Regions from separate parts of the Clostridium gasigenes genome, predicted to be linked through region 1. Evidence: riboswitches for the same ligand, from Rfam matches in the RefSeq annotation. Region 1 holds a riboswitch; each other region holds the start of a gene.

The links. Region 1 has a riboswitch for S-adenosylmethionine ahead of J1C67_RS04440 (trans-sulfuration enzyme family protein). Riboswitches for the same ligand answer to the same signal wherever they lie in the genome.
Region 2: another riboswitch for S-adenosylmethionine. It lies ahead of J1C67_RS02915 (methionine ABC transporter ATP-binding protein); the one in region 1 lies ahead of J1C67_RS04440 (trans-sulfuration enzyme family protein).
Region 3: another riboswitch for S-adenosylmethionine. It lies ahead of metF (methylenetetrahydrofolate reductase [NAD(P)H]); the one in region 1 lies ahead of J1C67_RS04440 (trans-sulfuration enzyme family protein).

The regions. Positions count from the first base shown of each region.
Region 1 covers NZ_CP071376.1:911,476-917,515, reverse strand. Annotated here, with positions in the region: gene ilvB (biosynthetic-type acetolactate synthase large subunit) at 1-150, shown strand, start outside; gene ilvC (ketol-acid reductoisomerase) at 167-1,171, shown strand; gene J1C67_RS04450 (thioester domain-containing protein) at 1,362-1,985, opposite strand; gene J1C67_RS04445 (GIY-YIG nuclease family protein) at 2,263-2,523, shown strand; SAM riboswitch class I at 2,570-2,698, shown strand; gene J1C67_RS04440 (trans-sulfuration enzyme family protein) at 2,803-3,957, shown strand; gene J1C67_RS04435 (trans-sulfuration enzyme family protein) at 3,960-5,096, shown strand; gene J1C67_RS04430 (DUF1540 domain-containing protein) at 5,269-5,580, shown strand; gene J1C67_RS04425 (DUF1540 domain-containing protein) at 5,537-5,902, shown strand.
Region 2 covers NZ_CP071376.1:601,794-607,833, forward strand. Annotated here, with positions in the region: gene J1C67_RS02900 (M42 family metallopeptidase) at 1-647, opposite strand, end outside; gene J1C67_RS02905 (MetQ/NlpA family ABC transporter substrate-binding protein) at 877-1,695, opposite strand; gene J1C67_RS02910 (methionine ABC transporter permease) at 1,809-2,444, opposite strand; gene J1C67_RS02915 (methionine ABC transporter ATP-binding protein) at 2,444-3,409, opposite strand; SAM riboswitch class I at 3,532-3,716, opposite strand; gene J1C67_RS02920 (GNAT family N-acetyltransferase) at 3,825-4,313, opposite strand; gene J1C67_RS02925 (hypothetical protein) at 4,348-5,100, opposite strand; gene J1C67_RS02930 (DUF503 domain-containing protein) at 5,249-5,539, opposite strand; gene J1C67_RS02935 (hypothetical protein) at 5,655-5,855, opposite strand.
Region 3 covers NZ_CP071376.1:500,653-506,692, forward strand. Annotated here, with positions in the region: gene metH (methionine synthase) at 1-572, opposite strand, end outside; gene J1C67_RS02400 (S-ribosylhomocysteine lyase) at 762-1,223, opposite strand; gene metF (methylenetetrahydrofolate reductase [NAD(P)H]) at 1,285-2,172, opposite strand; SAM riboswitch class I at 2,367-2,502, opposite strand; gene J1C67_RS02410 (hypothetical protein) at 2,640-3,290, shown strand; gene J1C67_RS02415 (hypothetical protein) at 3,407-3,778, opposite strand; gene J1C67_RS02420 (ABC transporter ATP-binding protein) at 3,862-4,530, opposite strand; gene J1C67_RS02425 (ABC transporter permease) at 4,537-5,946, opposite strand.

The DNA of each region.
Region 1 (6,040 bases):
GAAAATTTAGAAGAAGTTTTAAAAGATGCTTTAAATACTAATGGACCAGTTGTTATTGATTATATAATACACAGTGACAAAAAAGTATTTCCAATGGTTGCACCAGGTGCACCGATCAATCAAATCATAATGGAAGAAGATTTTAAATAATTAGGGGGCTAAAAAAATGGCAAAGATGTATTATGCAAAGGACACAAATTTAGAATTATTAAAAAATAAGAAGGTAGCAGTAATTGGTTATGGTAGCCAAGGTCATGCTCATGCATTAAATTTACATGAAAGTGGAATAGATGTAGTAGTTGGTCTTTATGAAGGCAGTAAATCGTGGAATAGAGCAAAAGAAGCGGGGCTTAAAGTTGCAACAGTTGAAGAGGCTTCTAAGGCAGCAGATGTAATAATGATATTAGTTCCAGATGAAAAGCAAAGAGCTATATATGAAGCTGGAATTGCACCTTATTTAGAAGAGGGTAATGCTTTAGTATTTGCACATGGATTCAATATTCATTACACTCAAATAGTTCCACCTGCAAATGTAGATGTATATATGGTTGCACCAAAGGGACCAGGACATATGGTAAGAAGAACATATACAGAAGGATCAGGAGTTCCATGTTTAATAGCTGTTCATCAAGATTACAGCGGCAAGGCTAAAGATTATGCTTTAGCTTATGCAAATGGAATAGGTGGAGCAAGAGCTGGTATATTAGAAACTACTTTTAAAGATGAAACGGAAACAGATTTATTTGGAGAACAAGCAGTTCTTTGTGGTGGATGTACAGCTCTTATAAAAGCTGGGTTTGAAACTTTAGTAGAAGCTGGATATGCACCAGAAAATGCGTACTTTGAATGTTTACATGAAATGAAATTAATAGTAGATTTAATGTATCAAGGTGGCATGAGCATGATGAGATATTCAATTTCAGACACTGCTGAATATGGTGATTATGTAGTTGGAAAGAGAATAGTAACAGATGAAACTAAGAAAGAAATGAAGAAAATATTAACTGAAATTCAAGATGGTACTTTCGCTAAAAACTGGTTAGTTGAAAACATGGTAGGAAGACCAAACTTCAATGCAACAAGAAGAATGGAATCAGAGCATCAAATCGAAACTGTAGGTAAAGAGTTAAGAGGAATGATGAGCTGGATAGATAGCAAAAAATTAGATTAGGCATTTTAAAAAACATAAGTTAATTATAAAAAAAAGGGGGTCATTCATAAATTATTATTAAAATAATTATGAATGACTCTCTTTTATAAAATTTTATACTAAATTAGAACTCTCTTTTTTCTTTAAATATAAGATTAAACGTTCAAGATAGAATATTAGGGCTATCATTTTTATTTTACAATGCCTAATATTATTTACCCGGGATAATATTAGACTCATCAATTATTGGAGAAATATCTGAAATAGGAAGACTTTCAGATATATTTATTGATAATATAACCACATGTTGAATGCTATCTGCAGTGAAAAATAAGTTTGTATCATAATTCAATTTAACATTTTTTAGAGTTAAAGAATTATTATATATAGTATTTATAGCTGTTATTATTTCAGGTCTATCTCCAGTTATTTTAGAAGTGTCATAACCCTCTATATAGCTCCAAATAGCAATTTGGGTTGCAAAGTAAGCGTCCTCTTCAGAGGGCAAGTTTAAATCCTTGGGTGATCTATTTGGGTAACCACAAGCTAAAATATTTTCAATATCATAGTTCACAGTGCCTTGATTAGTAAAAATTTCACTATGAGGATAATCTTTATCTATTTGTAAGCAGTAACCAATTCCGTTAGCAGAGGTTAATTTTTTAGCTACCATAGAAAAATTGTCATAATAGACTTTTCCTAAAATAATATTACTGGTATCAATAACTAATCCATTAGGACTAGCATGTGAAGAAACAGTTGCAAAGCTTGTAAATAAAAATAAACTTAATATTAAAGTTATAAGTAGAAATCTTGGCTTATTAAAAATTCTCATATAAATATTTCCTCCTAATTAATTTTGTTGGTAATAGTGTTAGTATTTATTAAAGAAAATATGTAAATATAAACAATTATTTTTTTAATTATATTAATATAATAATTAGATTTTCAAGTCGGAATATAACCTGTTTTATAAAATAGGTTATAGATAGTTTGAAAAATATCGAGATAATATATTGAACAAAAGGGGGAAATAGCTCAAATAAGAGGTATAGAATAGTGTATAATAAAAGCATGGAAAACAAGTGAAAGATATATTATAGGAGAAAAATATGAATTACATGTATATATTAAAATGTTCAGATAGTTCATTATATACAGGGTGGACTAATGATTTAGATAAGAGATTTAAAGTTCATTCACAAGGAAAGGGAGCAAAATATACTAAAGGAAGATTACCTGTAGAGTTAGTTTATTTTGAAGAATTTAACAATAAAATTGAGGCTATGAAAAGAGAATATGAAGTTAAACAACTAAGCAGAAAAGAAAAACAAAAATTAATTATAGAGAATGGATATAAAAAAAAAGATTGACAAAAAAAGTGAAAGCAATATAATAGAGTTATAAATTTAATATTAGATCTTATTAAGAGTGGTGGAGGGACTGGCCCTTTGAAACCCAGCAACCTATTTGATTAAATAACAATTTTAATTGATATTTAAATGAATGTGGTGCTAATTCCTGCAGGGTTATCCTGAAAAATAAGAAGAAAAGTAATATTCAGTATTACTATTAGACTAGATTATTCTAAGTCGCTTTTCATTTTATGAGAAGTGACTTTTTTTTATCTAAAAATAAAAGGGGGCAATTTTATGAGCAATTTTAATACATGCCATTTTGAAACAAGTGCAGTTAGGGGTGCTAGTGGTGGAGATGAGAAAACTGGGGCAATAAGTTTTCCAATATACCAAGCAGCTACATTTAAGCATAATGGATTACATGAAAGCACCGGATATGATTATTCAAGACTTCAAAATCCCACAAGAGAAGAACTAGAAAAAACTATAGCATTATTAGAATGTGGAAAAGAATCATTAGGGTTTTCAACAGGAGTAGCAGCTATAACAGCTTGTATAAATTTATTGGAATCTGGAGATCATGTGATTTTATCAGAGGATTTATATGGAGGAACATTTAGATTATTCAATGATATATACAGAATATATCATATTGAAGCAACATTTGTTGATACATCAAAAGAAGATGAAATTATAAAGGCTATAAAAAATAATACAAAAGTTATATTTGTAGAAACACCATCAAATCCATTAATGAGGATAACAGATATAAATATGATAGTAGATATATGTAAGAAGTATAACTTTATATCTATAGTAGATAATACATTTTTGACACCATATTACCAAAAACCTTTAAATCTCGGAATTGATTTAGTAGTTCATAGTGGCACTAAATATTTAGGTGGACATAATGATGTGCTCGCAGGATTTATAGTAGCTAATAACGAGGAGTTAATTAGTAAGCTTAGAATAATTCAAAAATCCACGGGAGCTACTCTTTCACCTTTTGATTCTTGGCTAGTATTAAGAGGATTGAAAACACTTCATATTAGAATGGATAGATGCCAAGAGAATGCTATTAAAATAGCTAACTGGTTAAAAGAAAATAAAAATATAGATAAGGTTTTTTATGTAGGGCTAAAAGAACATAAAGGATACGACGTAAATCAACTTCAAAGCAGGGGATTTGGAGCCATGATTTCATTTAGGGTAAAAGATAAAAATATAATTCCTAAAATATTATCAGGAGTAAGAGTTATTTCTTTTGCAGAAAGCTTAGGTGGAGTTGAGACATTAGTAACATATCCTTATACACAAACCCATGCAGAAATTCCGCTAGAAATTAAAGAAAAATTAGGGGTAGATGAATATCTATTAAGACTTTCTATTGGAATAGAGAAGATAGATGATTTAATAAAAGATTTAGAAATTGTATTGGAGGAATAATTATGAAATTTGGGACAAAAATTTTACATGGAGAGGGAAGTATAGATAAAAATACAGGCGCATTAAGTACGCCTATATACCAAACATCAACATATCATCAATTCGATATAGAAAATTTTGGGAAATATGACTATTCAAGATCTGCAAACCCGACTAGAGAGGTTTTAGAAAATTCTATAGCAGAATTAGAAGGTGGAAAATATGGATATGCATTTTCGTCTGGGATGGCTGCAATATCATCAGTTTTAAGTATTTTTTCAACAGGAGATCACATTATAGTTTGTGGAGATGTCTATGGAGGAACTTATAGAGCTGTAACACAATTATTTTCAAGATTTAATATAGAATTTACTTTTGTAGATGCATCGGAGAATCTAAATATAAAAAATGCAATAAAGGAAAATACAAAAGCGATATATTTAGAAACACCATCAAATCCATTGTTAAAAATTATAGATTTAAAAGCTTCAATTAAGTTAGCAAAAGAGTGTGGTGCAGTTGTTATTGTAGATAATACTTTTATGTCACCATATTTACAAAGGCCATTGGAATTAGGGGCGGATATAGTTGTGCATAGTGCAACAAAATTTATTGGGGGGCATAGTGATGTAATTGCAGGGCTTGCAGTTACAAGGGATGAGGCTATTGGTAAAAGAATATATCAAATCCAAAATACATTTGGAGCAATACTTGGGCCACAAGATTGTTGGTTAATTCTAAGAGGGCTAAAGACATTAAAAGTGAGAATGAAAGAATCACAAAAAAATGCAGAAGAGTTAGCTTCCTGGTTAGAAGATAGAGAAGAAGTAGAAGCTGTATATTATCCTGGATTAGATTCACATAAGGGAAAGGATATTCACTTTAGTCAAGCATATGGTGGTGGTGCAGTATTATCTTTCAAATTAAAGAATTTAGAAAAAACAACAGAATTTTTAAATAAAGTAACAAATGTTGCAGTGGCAGTAAGCCTAGGGGCAGTGGAAACAATAGTTTCTTATCCTGTAAAAATGAGTCATGCGTCAATACCAAAAGAAGAAAGAGAAAAATTAGGAGTAACAGACACTTTAATAAGAGTTTCGTTAGGGATTGAAGATATTGAAGATATAATAAAATCTTTTGAAGATGCATTAGTTAAATAAGAAAATATAAATAATTAATATTAGTAAAAGTGAGTTATAGATACATATAAAATTACATTGTATAAAAACATTTATATTACACAAAATACTAAATGAAATAAGAAAGTCTGAAAAACAACTATATAATTTATAGTTGTTTTTGAAGATATGTAAGTTTAAGGAGGATTTTAGTATGGCTAAATTAAATTGTTCAGTTAAAAATTGTACTAATAATTATGATAGTTATTGTTGTATAAATGAAATAAAAGTAGTTGGAGCACATGCAAGTGCTGCAGAAGCAACTTGTTGCGAAAATTTTCAAGAATCTAAGGGAGCTTTTACTAATAATATTCAAACACCAAACACAAATTTAAGTATTAATTGTGAGGCAACAAATTGTAATCATAATTATAATTGCAATTGCCAGGCTGATTATGTAGATATTAATGGCGCTTGGGATTATGAATGTGGAGAAACAAAATGTTCAAGTTTCTCTTGCAAATAATAATATGACAGGATTAATGTGCAGTGTGACTAGCTGTGCTTTCAATAAAGAAAACAAATGTTGCAATAATTCTATTTGTGTTGGTGGAAAATTAGCATCGCAATCTAGTAACACGTATTGCTCAAGCTTTCAAGAAGCAAAATTTTTAGTAAGTTTAAATGAAAATGGCAAAAATAGTGTATATATAGAATGTGAAGCTGAAAACTGTATTCATAATAAAGATGGAGAATGTAATGCAGAAAATATTATTATAAGTAGTGAAAATATCAATGAATACAATGATACAATGTGTGGAAGTTTTGAGGTATCAATTATTAAATAGAAAATTTATAGGTAGCTCAACTAAGCTACCTATTGTTATTTATAAGTTTATTTTACAACTCCTAAAGTCAAAGCAAATTAATAGTTAAGTTTTGTATAAAGGTCTAGACATCTATATGTATAGTTGTTAAGTTGAGTA
Region 2 (6,040 bases), 310 kb from region 1:
ATTTTTGTCTTATATAAAGGTGTTATGTTTTCTCGGCTCATAAGTTCCAACAATCCCATTAATGCTGCAACACTTGCTTTATCATCTATGAATCTTGATTTTATAAAACCACTTTCTGTTATTGTTGTTTTTGGATCAATAAATATAAAATCTCCAGCACAAATTCCCAATTTTTTTACATCATCCTTTGATGATACTACTTCATCAATTCTTATTTCCATATTTTTAGGATCTCTTTTCTTTGTAGAACTATCTTCAAAAACATGAGCTGCTGGACTTGTGCTTAAAAATGTTCCTGAATATAATTTTCCATCCCTTGTTCTGATTGTGCAATATTCTCCGTCTAAAGTTGGAACAATTGGTCCACCTATTAAAGTAAATTTCAAAGTTCCATTAGACGTTATTGACCTAACCATAGCTCCTAAAGTATCTACATGAGCAGACAATCCAATTACCTTTTCATTACTTTTGCCCGGCAGCGTAATTATTCCACAACCTTTATTAGTCTTTTCAAAGTTATACCCAAAACCCTTTGCTTTTTTCTCTATTATATCCATAATATCAAAGCAAAACCCACTTGGACTGTTAAACTCTAATAATTCCTTTGCAGTATTTAAAACGTATTGTCTATTAATTCCTAATTCCATGATTATTCCTCCAAAAAATTTATTTTACTTACTATTTCTAAAGTAACTCTTCTACCTTACTAATTCTATTGTCTCTTACTTTTATATTATTTTCAACATAGAATTTATAGCTTTTTCTTATGTATCTATTAAACTACAAGCCTTTATACGATATCTATAAATAATAAATCCCGGAATAAGATTGCTATTTAAAATCTTACTCCGGGATTTTAAGTTTTAATTTTTCATCTTAGAATGATGGAATTACAGCTCCATTATATTTTTCTTCAATAAATTTCTTTGTTTCTTCTGAAGTTAATGCTTTTGTTAAAGCTTCTATCTTTTCTATTTTTTCATTACCTTTTTTAACAGCTAATATATTTCTATAAATTTTAGCAGCTTCCGCATCTTTATCTTCTATAACCAAAGCATCTGATGATGGATTTAATCCAGCCTCTATTGCATAGTTACCATTTATAATAGCAGCCTCTACATCATCTAATACTCTTGGTAATTGAGCTGCCTCTAGTTCTTTAAACTTTAAATTTTTAGTGTTTTCTGTTATATCTATAGGTGTTATAAGCGCTCCATCTTTTACCTTAATTAGCCCTTGCGCTTCTAATAATTTTAATGCTCTAGCTTCATTTGATGGATCATTTGGAATTGCAATAGTTGCTCCATCTGCTATCTCAGAAACTTTTTTATATTTTTTTGAGTATAATGCAATTGGTTCCAAATGAATTTCTGCTGTGTATGTTAAGTCTAAGTTTTTACTTTCATTAGTTTCATTTAAATAAGCAATGTGTTGGAAGTAGTTTGCATCTAAGCTTCCATCTGCTAAAGCTTCATTTGGAGTTACATAATCTGTAAACTCAACTATCTCTAATGTATATCCTGCTTCTTCTAATTGTGGTTTTATGTGTTCTACTATTTCTTTATGTGGGACTGGTGTTACTCCTATTTTAATTATTTTGTCATCACCAGCTGTATTACCTTTAGATCCACAACCTATTAATGATAACGCTAAAACCCCTGTTAATAAAACTGAAATTATTGATTTTCTTTTCATAATTATTCTCCTCCATTTATCTTTATTTTTTATTATTTTCTTTATAACATTTTAACTTTTCATTACTTATAATTTTATTTCATAACTTATTTTTTTATCCTATAGTTCTTATATCATGAAAGTTTTTTGTATATATAATTTCCCAGTGATTGTAATCCTTGAACTATAATTATTAATATTATTACTGTAGTAATCATAATATCTGTTTGGAATCTTTGATAACCATATGTTATAGCTACATGTCCAAGACCTCCAGCACCTACAGAACCTGCCATTGCTGAGTATCCTATAATACTTATTATTATTAAAGTTAAACCTGATATTATTGAAGGGATTGCCTCTTTTATCATAACTTTAAATATTATTTGTGCATCTGTTGCCCCAAAAGACTTTGCAGCTTCTACAACTCCTGAATCTACTTCTTTTAATGATGATTCTATTACTCTAGCTACAAATGGTGCAGATGCTATTGTTAATGGTACAATTGCACCTATTATGCCTATATATGTTCCAACTAATGCTTTTGTAAGTGGAATCATAAATACCATTAATATTACAAATGGAAATCCTCTTAAAATATTTATTATTACATCTAGCGATTTATAAATTATTTTATTTTCCTTTAATCCCTTTGGTGCTGTAACTGTTAATATTATTGCAATAACAAATCCTAACATTACTGAGAATACTGTTGAGAAAAATACCATTATAAGTGTGTCACCTAAAGCTTCACTTACTATTTTAAACATTACTTAATCACCTCCAATATTATATTTTTATCTTCTAAATAGTTCATTACTTTTTCTTTATCTTTTTCTAAAATATTTATAACTAAGCTCCCAAGTACACTATCTCTAAATTTTTCTAGCTTGCCCCAAACTATTGAAAAATCCACATTTAAATCTCTAGCCATTTTTGTGATTAAAGCATTTTCTGAGGATGTACTTGGGAAAAATAGCTTTATGTTAACCCCACTTTCTGGTAGTGTTTCATCTTCCTGCTCTCCTAAGAATTTCTTAAGATATACTCCTGGTTTTAAGAAAAGATCTTCTGACTTGCCTTCTGCTTTTAAAAAGCCCCCTTCTATTAAAGCGACCTTCTCACAAACCTCCTTAACAACTTCCATTTGGTGGGTAACAATAACAATTGTTATTCCAAATTCTTTATTTATTTTATATAATAATGATAAAATATCCTTTGTAATTTTAGGATCTAAAGCTGATGTTGCTTCATCACAAAGTAATATCTTTGGCTCTAATGCCAGCGCCCTTGCTATTGCAACCCTTTGTTTTTGTCCCCCGCTTAGTTCTTCTGGCTTACTTTTAGCTTTATCTTCAAGACCAACTAATCTTAATAAATCATTCACTTTTTTATTTATATCTTCTTTTGTATATCCCCAAACTTCTAGAGGTAATGCTATATTATCAAACACATTTTTTCTCTTTAAAAGATTAAACCCTTGAAATATCATTCCTAAATCTTTTCTAAATTCTCTTAGTTCCTTTTGATTTAAATCTTTAACTTCTTTTCCCATTACTTTAATTGATCCACCATCATAGCTTTCTAAACCATTTATGCATCTAAGTAAAGTTGATTTACCAGCCCCACTATGTCCTATAAGTCCATAAATTTCACCTTGTTTTATATTAACTGAAATACCTTTTAACACTTCTACTTTTCCAAAACTCTTAGTTACTCCATTAATTTTTATCATAGAACCATTACTCCTCCTTATAACACCCCTGGGGTGTAAATTTTCCCATTTTTATTTTTATAAATAAAAAAGCACTCTAGAGAATAAATCTCTAGAGCGCGCATATCACCTATTAATTTACTCTCTCATCTTTTAGCTTTTAAAAAAAGCTACAGGAATTAGCACCAATTTGTTAATAACTACAATACAAAATTAACAACATAATAAATTTAGCAAAGCTAAGTTTATTTGCTTTTTTGCAATGTTTTTAATAAACATTGGTTGCTGGGTTTCACAGGGCCAGTCCCTCCACCACTCTAGATAAGAAATATCTTAAACACTATTTAGTTTTTGTTGTTGCTATTAATATATAATTTTCTGATAATTTTGTCAATACTTATTTTATAATTTTTACAATATATTTTCTTACAGTATCTTAAATTAATAATTCATAGCAATAAAATTCTCCAGGTTTTCCTTGTAAATTAACAGTTCCAGTGTATTTAAACCCTTGTTTCTTATAAAATCCTTGAGCACTAATATTTTCACTAAAAGTGTCTAATCTAATTGATTTTAAATTATTTTTTTTTGCAAGTTGTATACTTTTATTTATTAGTATTCTTCCAAATCCTTTGCCTCTAGTATTATATGATGTGAAAATTCTATGTATCACTAAATATTCTTCGTTATTTTTCCAAGTAATAGTTTTATAATTAGGATCTTCTATATTATTTAAAACTACAACACCTAAAATTTCTTTATCTACTAATACATATAAATGTTCATTGTCTATGTCTATTTGAAATACCTCTCTATTCGGATAAAAATCTGTCCAATTCATTCCATGGGCTTTATGTTTTACAACGTCCTTTAGAATTTCACAAATTTTATTCATATCTTCATTAGTTCCTAGTCTAAACTCCATTATTTATATACTCCCTCATCCACACTATATTTACTTATAATTTAATTTTCTTAGTAACCTTTGAATTAGCATTTATGTTAATTTCACCTGTATATTCTACTTTTTCAATAATACAGTTTTCCCCTATTTTTATATTGTGTCCCTTAACTGATTTTGCTTCAATATTTTCTAAAGTAATATCATTACCCTCAATATTATTTATTTCAACTAATGATCCACCTTTAGATAAACATTTACTTATAAATCCTTTTGATTTAGTCCCTATTATATTAATTTTTGTACCTTTAATTTCTTTTAAAGTTGTCTTTTTATTAAAGATTAAATCTATGTTATCACTTTCTATTTTTTCTAAAACTAATCCACCTTTTCCAGTTGCTACACTAGCCTTAACTTCTCCTCCAGAAGTTATAGTTCCAGATAATTTAATCTTATTACATTCTAACAATTTACCATTACATTTAAGTTTGCCATCAACAATAAGTTCATCTGCAATTATATTACCATCTATTTTACTTTCTCCACAGATTTCAAGAAAATCAATATTGCAGTTCCCACCTATTTTGCATAATCCTCCAAATCTTGCTTCTTTAGCTATTACATTACCTGTAAATTCTGCTGATCCTCTACTTTTTATTTTAATTGCATCTACATCCCCATCTAAAATAGCATCTAATTCAATTTGTATATCTCTATACTCACCATTTACTTCAAACCTTTTAAATTGCATTAATGCACTTCTTCTCATAACTCTTTCCCCAATCATATTTAATACTTCTATATTTAACATAAAAAGATACCTTGTTTTTATAATTATATCACCTATTTTTCCATTTTTCTACATAACTAAGCGATCTTCAAAAATTAACTAGTCAGATTTTTTCATCTCCCTAAAATTACTTTTTTTCCTTTATATATTCTTTCGAAAATACTTATTACTATGAAAAAATATGTTCTTCATTTTCTATATTAATGATTTCTGCATCTGTATTCTGTTCTATAAAAGTAATTACATTTTCCATAGTGGAATCTACCTGTGCACTACTTCCGCAAACTGCTGATATTCCTATTACAATAGTTTGATGTATATCCTGCTTGTCAACTTCACCTACGGATAAATTAAATTTATTTTTCAGCTTTTGTATTATGCTTTTTACAACCATTCTTTTTTCTTTTAAAGAATGTACCCAAGACGCTCTTAATGTAACTTTTATTAATAATATTTTAATAATTTTATCCTCCTTTTGTCTTGTATTTAATCTTTTACTTGTTATTTTCTTTCAGTCCCCTAAAAAATAAATAAGCCTATCTAAAAAAATAAGCTTATTTAATAGTTATATTTAATTAAAATTTATTTTTAATTTTTTTAAGTCCATCTTTCATATCATCCATCATACCGCCAAATTTTTCTTTTGCTTCTCCACCCATTTTTTCAATGCCATGCATTGCTTCTGTAGCTTCTTGTGCAATTTCTTTGGTAACTTCTCCTGATTTAATATCATTATATAATCTTTTCATTTTCAACTCTAATTCATCCATTCCCATAACAACACCTCCTATTATTATAAGGCATTTTCAAAAAATAACTAGTAGATTATGTCTGTTTCATACTATACCTATCACCTTTACTTGTTTTTTGAAATGCCTAATCTAATATTAGTATTCTCATATTTTTCTATATTATTCAATTTTATATTACTCTAGTTAAAATATATACCTTATACAAATCT
Region 3 (6,040 bases), 410 kb from region 1:
ACAGCTATAATTGCAGCTCTTCCATTTAATGAATCAAATATTGTTTCTATTAACAATAAATCAACACCACCATCTATAAGACCAGTAGCTTGTTCTTCAAAAGCTATTACTAATTCATCAAAACTAATACCTCTAAACCCTGGATTATTAATATCTGGAGACATTGAAGCTGTTTTATTAGTTGGACCTATGGATCCTGCTACAAATCTAGGCTTAGATGGATCTTTCTTTGTATAAATATCAGCAGCCGCCCTTGCTATTTTAGCTCCACAATAATTTAATTCATAAACTTTATTTTCTAAATTATAATCAGATTGTGATATTCTAGTTGAGTTAAAAGTGTTTGTTTCAATAATATCTGCACCTGCTTCAAGATATTTTTTATGAATATCCATTATTATCTCAGGTGAAGTAAGATTTAATAAATCATTATTTCCTTGCTGATTGCATGTACACGCGCAATCTCCTCTAAATACTTTCTCTCCAAGTTTATAATCTTGTATACTAGTTCCCATAGCCCCATCTAATACAAGAATTCTATTTTTTAAATGCTTCTCTATTTCATATTTCATAATTATGCCCCCAATTTTGATGTGTTAATGATCTTCAAAAAAATAACAAGATAAATATCCTGACTTGTTATTTTTTTGAAGCTTCCTTAATCATTTGTAGTAATATCTATTCCTCTGCAAAAAACACCAAGCCTTTACACTGAATAGTTATTTATTTTGCAATTATTATTTTTCTAAACATGATCATTACTAAATCTCTTTATTATAAATATCTAGTCTAAAACCTTTTTCTAGTGCTTCTTTTGCATACTCCTTTGCTCCAAATAGTGATAAGTCCTTGTAATTCCCACATTGAATTTCATTAGCTGCTGGAATTTCCTTTGCTTCTAAAACTACCTTTAATGATTTTTCTAGTGCTTCTTTAATTTCACTTGGTTCTCTATTTCCCCAAAGGCTTAAATAAAATCCTGTTCTACATCCCATTGGTGATAAATCTATTATTCCATCTAACTCATTTCTTAATTCATGAGCTAACAAATGCTCAAGTCCATGCATTGCTGCTGTTCCAAAAGCTTCTTTATTTGGTTGTAAAAATCTAATATCAAATTTACAAACCACATCACCTTTTTCTCCATCTAAAACACAACACTTTCTTATATAAGGAGCCTTAACCTTTCTATGATCTAACTCAAAACTTTCTACTTTATCCATGTTCTTTTACCTCCTACATTTTTCTTTTACTACTGTTTTATATTTATTTGGACATGCCTTGTTAAATTGCATTTCCATTGTTAACAGAATTTATTATAGATGAAATACTTCCATTAATTCTTTTCGCTACATATGGATTATTCATTGTGTATAAATGTATTCCATCCACACCACTTGAAATTAAATCCACCATTTGTTCTATTGCATAAGCAATTCCTGCATCTCTTAATGCTTCTTTATTATGTTCATATCTATCCATTATTTTAAGAAACTTCTTTGGAATGTTAGTTCCGCAAAGTGATGTTATTCTTTCTACTTGTTTCTTATTTATAACAGGCATAATCCCTGCTTGAATTGGTGATTTAATATTATATTTTTCTTTTTTTTCTAAAAAATCATAAAAATAATTATTATCAAAAAACAGTTGAGATATAAAGTGAGATGCACCTGCTTCTTCCTTTAATTTTAGATTTAATATATCTCTATCTAAATCCTTACAATCTATATGACCTTCTGGATAACAAGCTCCAACTATATTGAAATCTCCTCTTCTTTTTATATGATTAACAAGCTCCGAGGCATAGTTAAATTCCGCTTTGGATAATTTATGACTTGTCATATCTCCTCTTAAGGCTAAAATATTTTCTATTCCAGCATTTTTTAAATCCCTAAGGAGAAAATCTATTTCCTCCTTAGTTGAATTTATACAAGTTAAATGTGCTAATGATTCTATTCCATACTTGCTTTTAACTAGTGATGATAATTCACATGTTCTATTTTCAGTTAAGCTTCCCCCAGCCCCATAGGTTACGCTTATATAATCTGGAGTTAAATCTTTTAACTCCTCTAATGTATTGTAAATAGTTTCTACTGATGATGATACCTTTGGTGGAAATATTTCAAATGAAAACACCAAATTCTTTTTTTCAAATAATTCTCTAATATTCATAAATTTTGCCCCCCTATAATTTAAATTTGCCTAAGTCATTTTTAAAAAATATCAAGTCAAGGTACTTTTTATTAGCTAGTTAATTTTTTGTAGATACCTTATCATACTTAGCTTCGCTATTAGATCTCTTATCTTCTAAAATCAAAAAAAGCCTATAGGATATTCCTATAGACTTAGTAAGCCACTATAAAATACCCTTATCTATCAGTTTTTAATAAAACTGCAGGATTTAGCACCACACATTTTTAAACTAGTAATTTAAAATTAATAATTTAAAATATTGGTTGCTGGGTTTCACAGGGCCAGTCCCTCCACCACTCTTGATAAGTAAATTTATTCTTTTTTATAATTATATACCCATTTCTTAAAATTGTAAATTAAATATTCTAAATACTCTTAAAAAATCCATTAATTACTGATATAATATACTTGTACATATTTAAAAAGAGGAAAGGGTGATAGGTTCTATGGGGAGTAAAAAAATTAGAAATAACGAATTAAAAGAAGTTAAAAAATTAGAATTAGATAAAATTAATAAAGATGCTTCTGAAAAAATTAGTAAAAGAAAAGGTACAGCTTTATTAAACATGATTGCTTTATTATCAGCTATAATTGTTATTTATATGGGGAATTTCATGAATAAGACAGTAGCTGCAGAGCCAAACCTTAAAGATTCTACTAATCTCATACAAAAAGAACTAAAGCTTGAAGAATCTGAGGCTATAAGCTCAATTTTTGCAGGGGATGCTCCTTATGTTCTTTATAAACAAAATAATCAGCTTGGTTTAGTTAAAGGTAATCCAGCAAAATTCTTAAAATCTAGATTTTATTTAGATACTGATTTAAAGTTTATCCCAAATGGAAAGGCTGTTTCCACAGTTACCCATAGATATGAAGATAAGAGCCAAGATAGAGTTATTCTTTATGGTGATTTAGCAGCAACAAAAGCTAAATACGCTGAGGTTACTTACAATGGCAAAACAGAAAAATTAGAATTTGAAGCTAGTGCTCCATTTATGCAATTAGTTGAATTTGATGCAGTAGATAACCAAACTCCTACTGTTAAAATATTTGATACAGATAATAAAGATATAACTAGCGAATTAATGAATTCTTAAAATATAACTAAAAAAGGAAAGTTTACTTTGTAAACTTTCCTTTTTTAGTTATAGCTCCAACCTCAATATTATTTAATTCGGAAAATTCCCAGCTTACAATTCATTATAATATATTTTTACTCTACATCTAATTCTTTTAAAATCATATCTATTTCATCATATTCCTCTTCTACTACTGATTCTTTCTCTAAATAGTCTTTATCTAATTTATTTATACTGTCAACATCTCCTAAATAAACAACCTTTTTAATAATGTAACTTAATGCAGCTAAGCATATTCCATAAAATACATATTGCGTTACAGAGTTTAAATAATAATTAATAACTTCTGTTATTTGCTTAATAGGATCAAATCCCTGTTTAATTAAGCTTGATATATACATATGTGATGTATATATATTAAATATTGCAAATATCACCATAATTATTGCCATTGTATTTAATATTTTGGTAGCCTTTGAAACCTTATTTCTTTCTTGTAATTTCATAATACCCCCTATTTATGTTATTAAAATCTAGTCAATACAAATCTTTATTTTATTAATAAACGCCTGACTTAATATAATTAATTCTACTCCTTTATAAAGATAAGTTTTCCTTTAGTAAGCCCCCATATCTCGTCTGAAAAATAAGAAACTTTTTTAGAATGAGTTACTATAATTACGCACTTATTCTCTTTATGTGCTAGCTCTTCTAATATTTTTAGTATCTCATCTTCAGTTTCATTATCTAAATTACCTGTTGGCTCATCTGATATTATTATATCTGGGTTATGAGCAAGTGATCTTGCAATTGCAACCCTTTGTTGTTCCCCTCCTGATAATTTCAAAACCTTTCTTAATGCAGTTTGATGATCTATTCCAACCTTGCTTAGTAACTCAAATGCATATAGCTTTTTATCAGGTACTTTTACGTTACTAATATCCATTGACAACAATATATTTTCAAGGGCTGATGTATTAGTGAAAAGATTATATCCTTGAAATATAACCCCAATATTCTTTGATCTATAAATATCTTTATCTATATTATTTAACGACTTATCATTATATAATATATCACCAGATTTGCAATTATCTAATCCAGCTATTAATGATAATAAGCTAGTTTTTCCTGCACCAGATTTTCCTATTATTGCATAAATTTTTCCTCTCTCAAAATCTACGCTTATATTATTAAAAACTGGCGTCTTTGCACCTTCATATGAATATGAAACATTTTTCACACTTAATACTGCCATAATTTTCTATCCCCTCTCTGTAAGTATTTTTCTTGGTTCATATTTTGTAATATAACTTACGCCTACAACACTACTTACTAAAGCTATTAATAGTGCAACTCCTGTTACCTCTAGTATTGCTTTTCCATTTAAATTTACATCAATTTCAGATATTGTATCCTCACTTGCCGAACCAGTTGAATTTGATATAGCCATTCTAAACCCTTGACTTGGCACCTTATCTGTCTTTTGTGCCTCAATTTGCTTTTGCAATAGTGAATTTGATACCGGTTGTGATAATACGCTGCCAGCTCCTATTCCAATTACTAAACATATTGCTGTTATTATTAATGACTCTGATATTAATCCTATTGCTACCTTACCTTTTTTCATTCCTATAGCACGTAATACACCAATTTCATACTTTCTTTCTCTTATTGATAATGTATTTAGTAATATTAATATTACTGATCCTAAACCTAATACTACTAATACAAACATTAATGTTATAGATCCTAACCCCTCTACTGGCCCAACTATTTTATTATAACTTTCTTCGTCAGTAGTTACATTATACATATCAGGTAATCCCTTAGCTCTTACTTCTTCTTCAAAATTCTTAATCATATCAGGATTCTTTAAGTAATACTTAGCTTGAATGTATAATTCTTCATCACCTGATATTCCCTGTGCTGTTTCTAAATTAATTAATATTTCATTTCTCTTATTCATAGCCGCTTGTTTAAAAGGCATTCTATATTCATTTGTAGAATCAAAATATATGCCTGTTACCTTTAGTTTATATGCATCACCATTTTCATCCGTAGCTTTGTTAACTTCTATAGAATCTCCAACCTTAATATTATTTAACTCAGCAAATTCTTGGCTTACAATACATTCATCTTTTTCTTTATACATTTCACCATCTATTATTTTTCTTTTACCACTTTTAAATTCCTCTAGTGATTCTAAGGTTGAATTACCTATGATTTTTAAATTTGGCATAGCTGACTCAATTGCTTTACCATCTGTTCCAATTGCTTTACTTATCATCGAACCATTTCCAGCATCCTCATCTTCATCAATTGCCTTTAGTGTTTTTGATACAGCTCCCAATTCAGATGTAAAAATACTTTCTTTCAAATATTCAGATTCTGCAAAATCAAAATACTGCTTAGTCTTTATAGCTTCTATAGGCCCAGCAGCCATCATTCCACCTTTATCTTCGCTTTGGTTCATTAACTTATCCATATCTGGAGCTAATGTCACTTCACTTCCAAACCTATTTTTATAATCTTTTATAATTTCATCTGTTGTTGTATTAATGCTAAAAGCAACTACAGTTGAAACTATTATTCCTAGTATTATTATTCCTATTAAAATATTCCTACCTTTGTTTCTATAAATATTTTTTATAGCATTTTTAAAAATATACATTATAACCATCCTCCAATTCATACTTTATATATTTATAATATCAAAAGCTATGTTAATCTATTGTTAATGGCTTAGTCTTCTCGAAGCCTTTTAC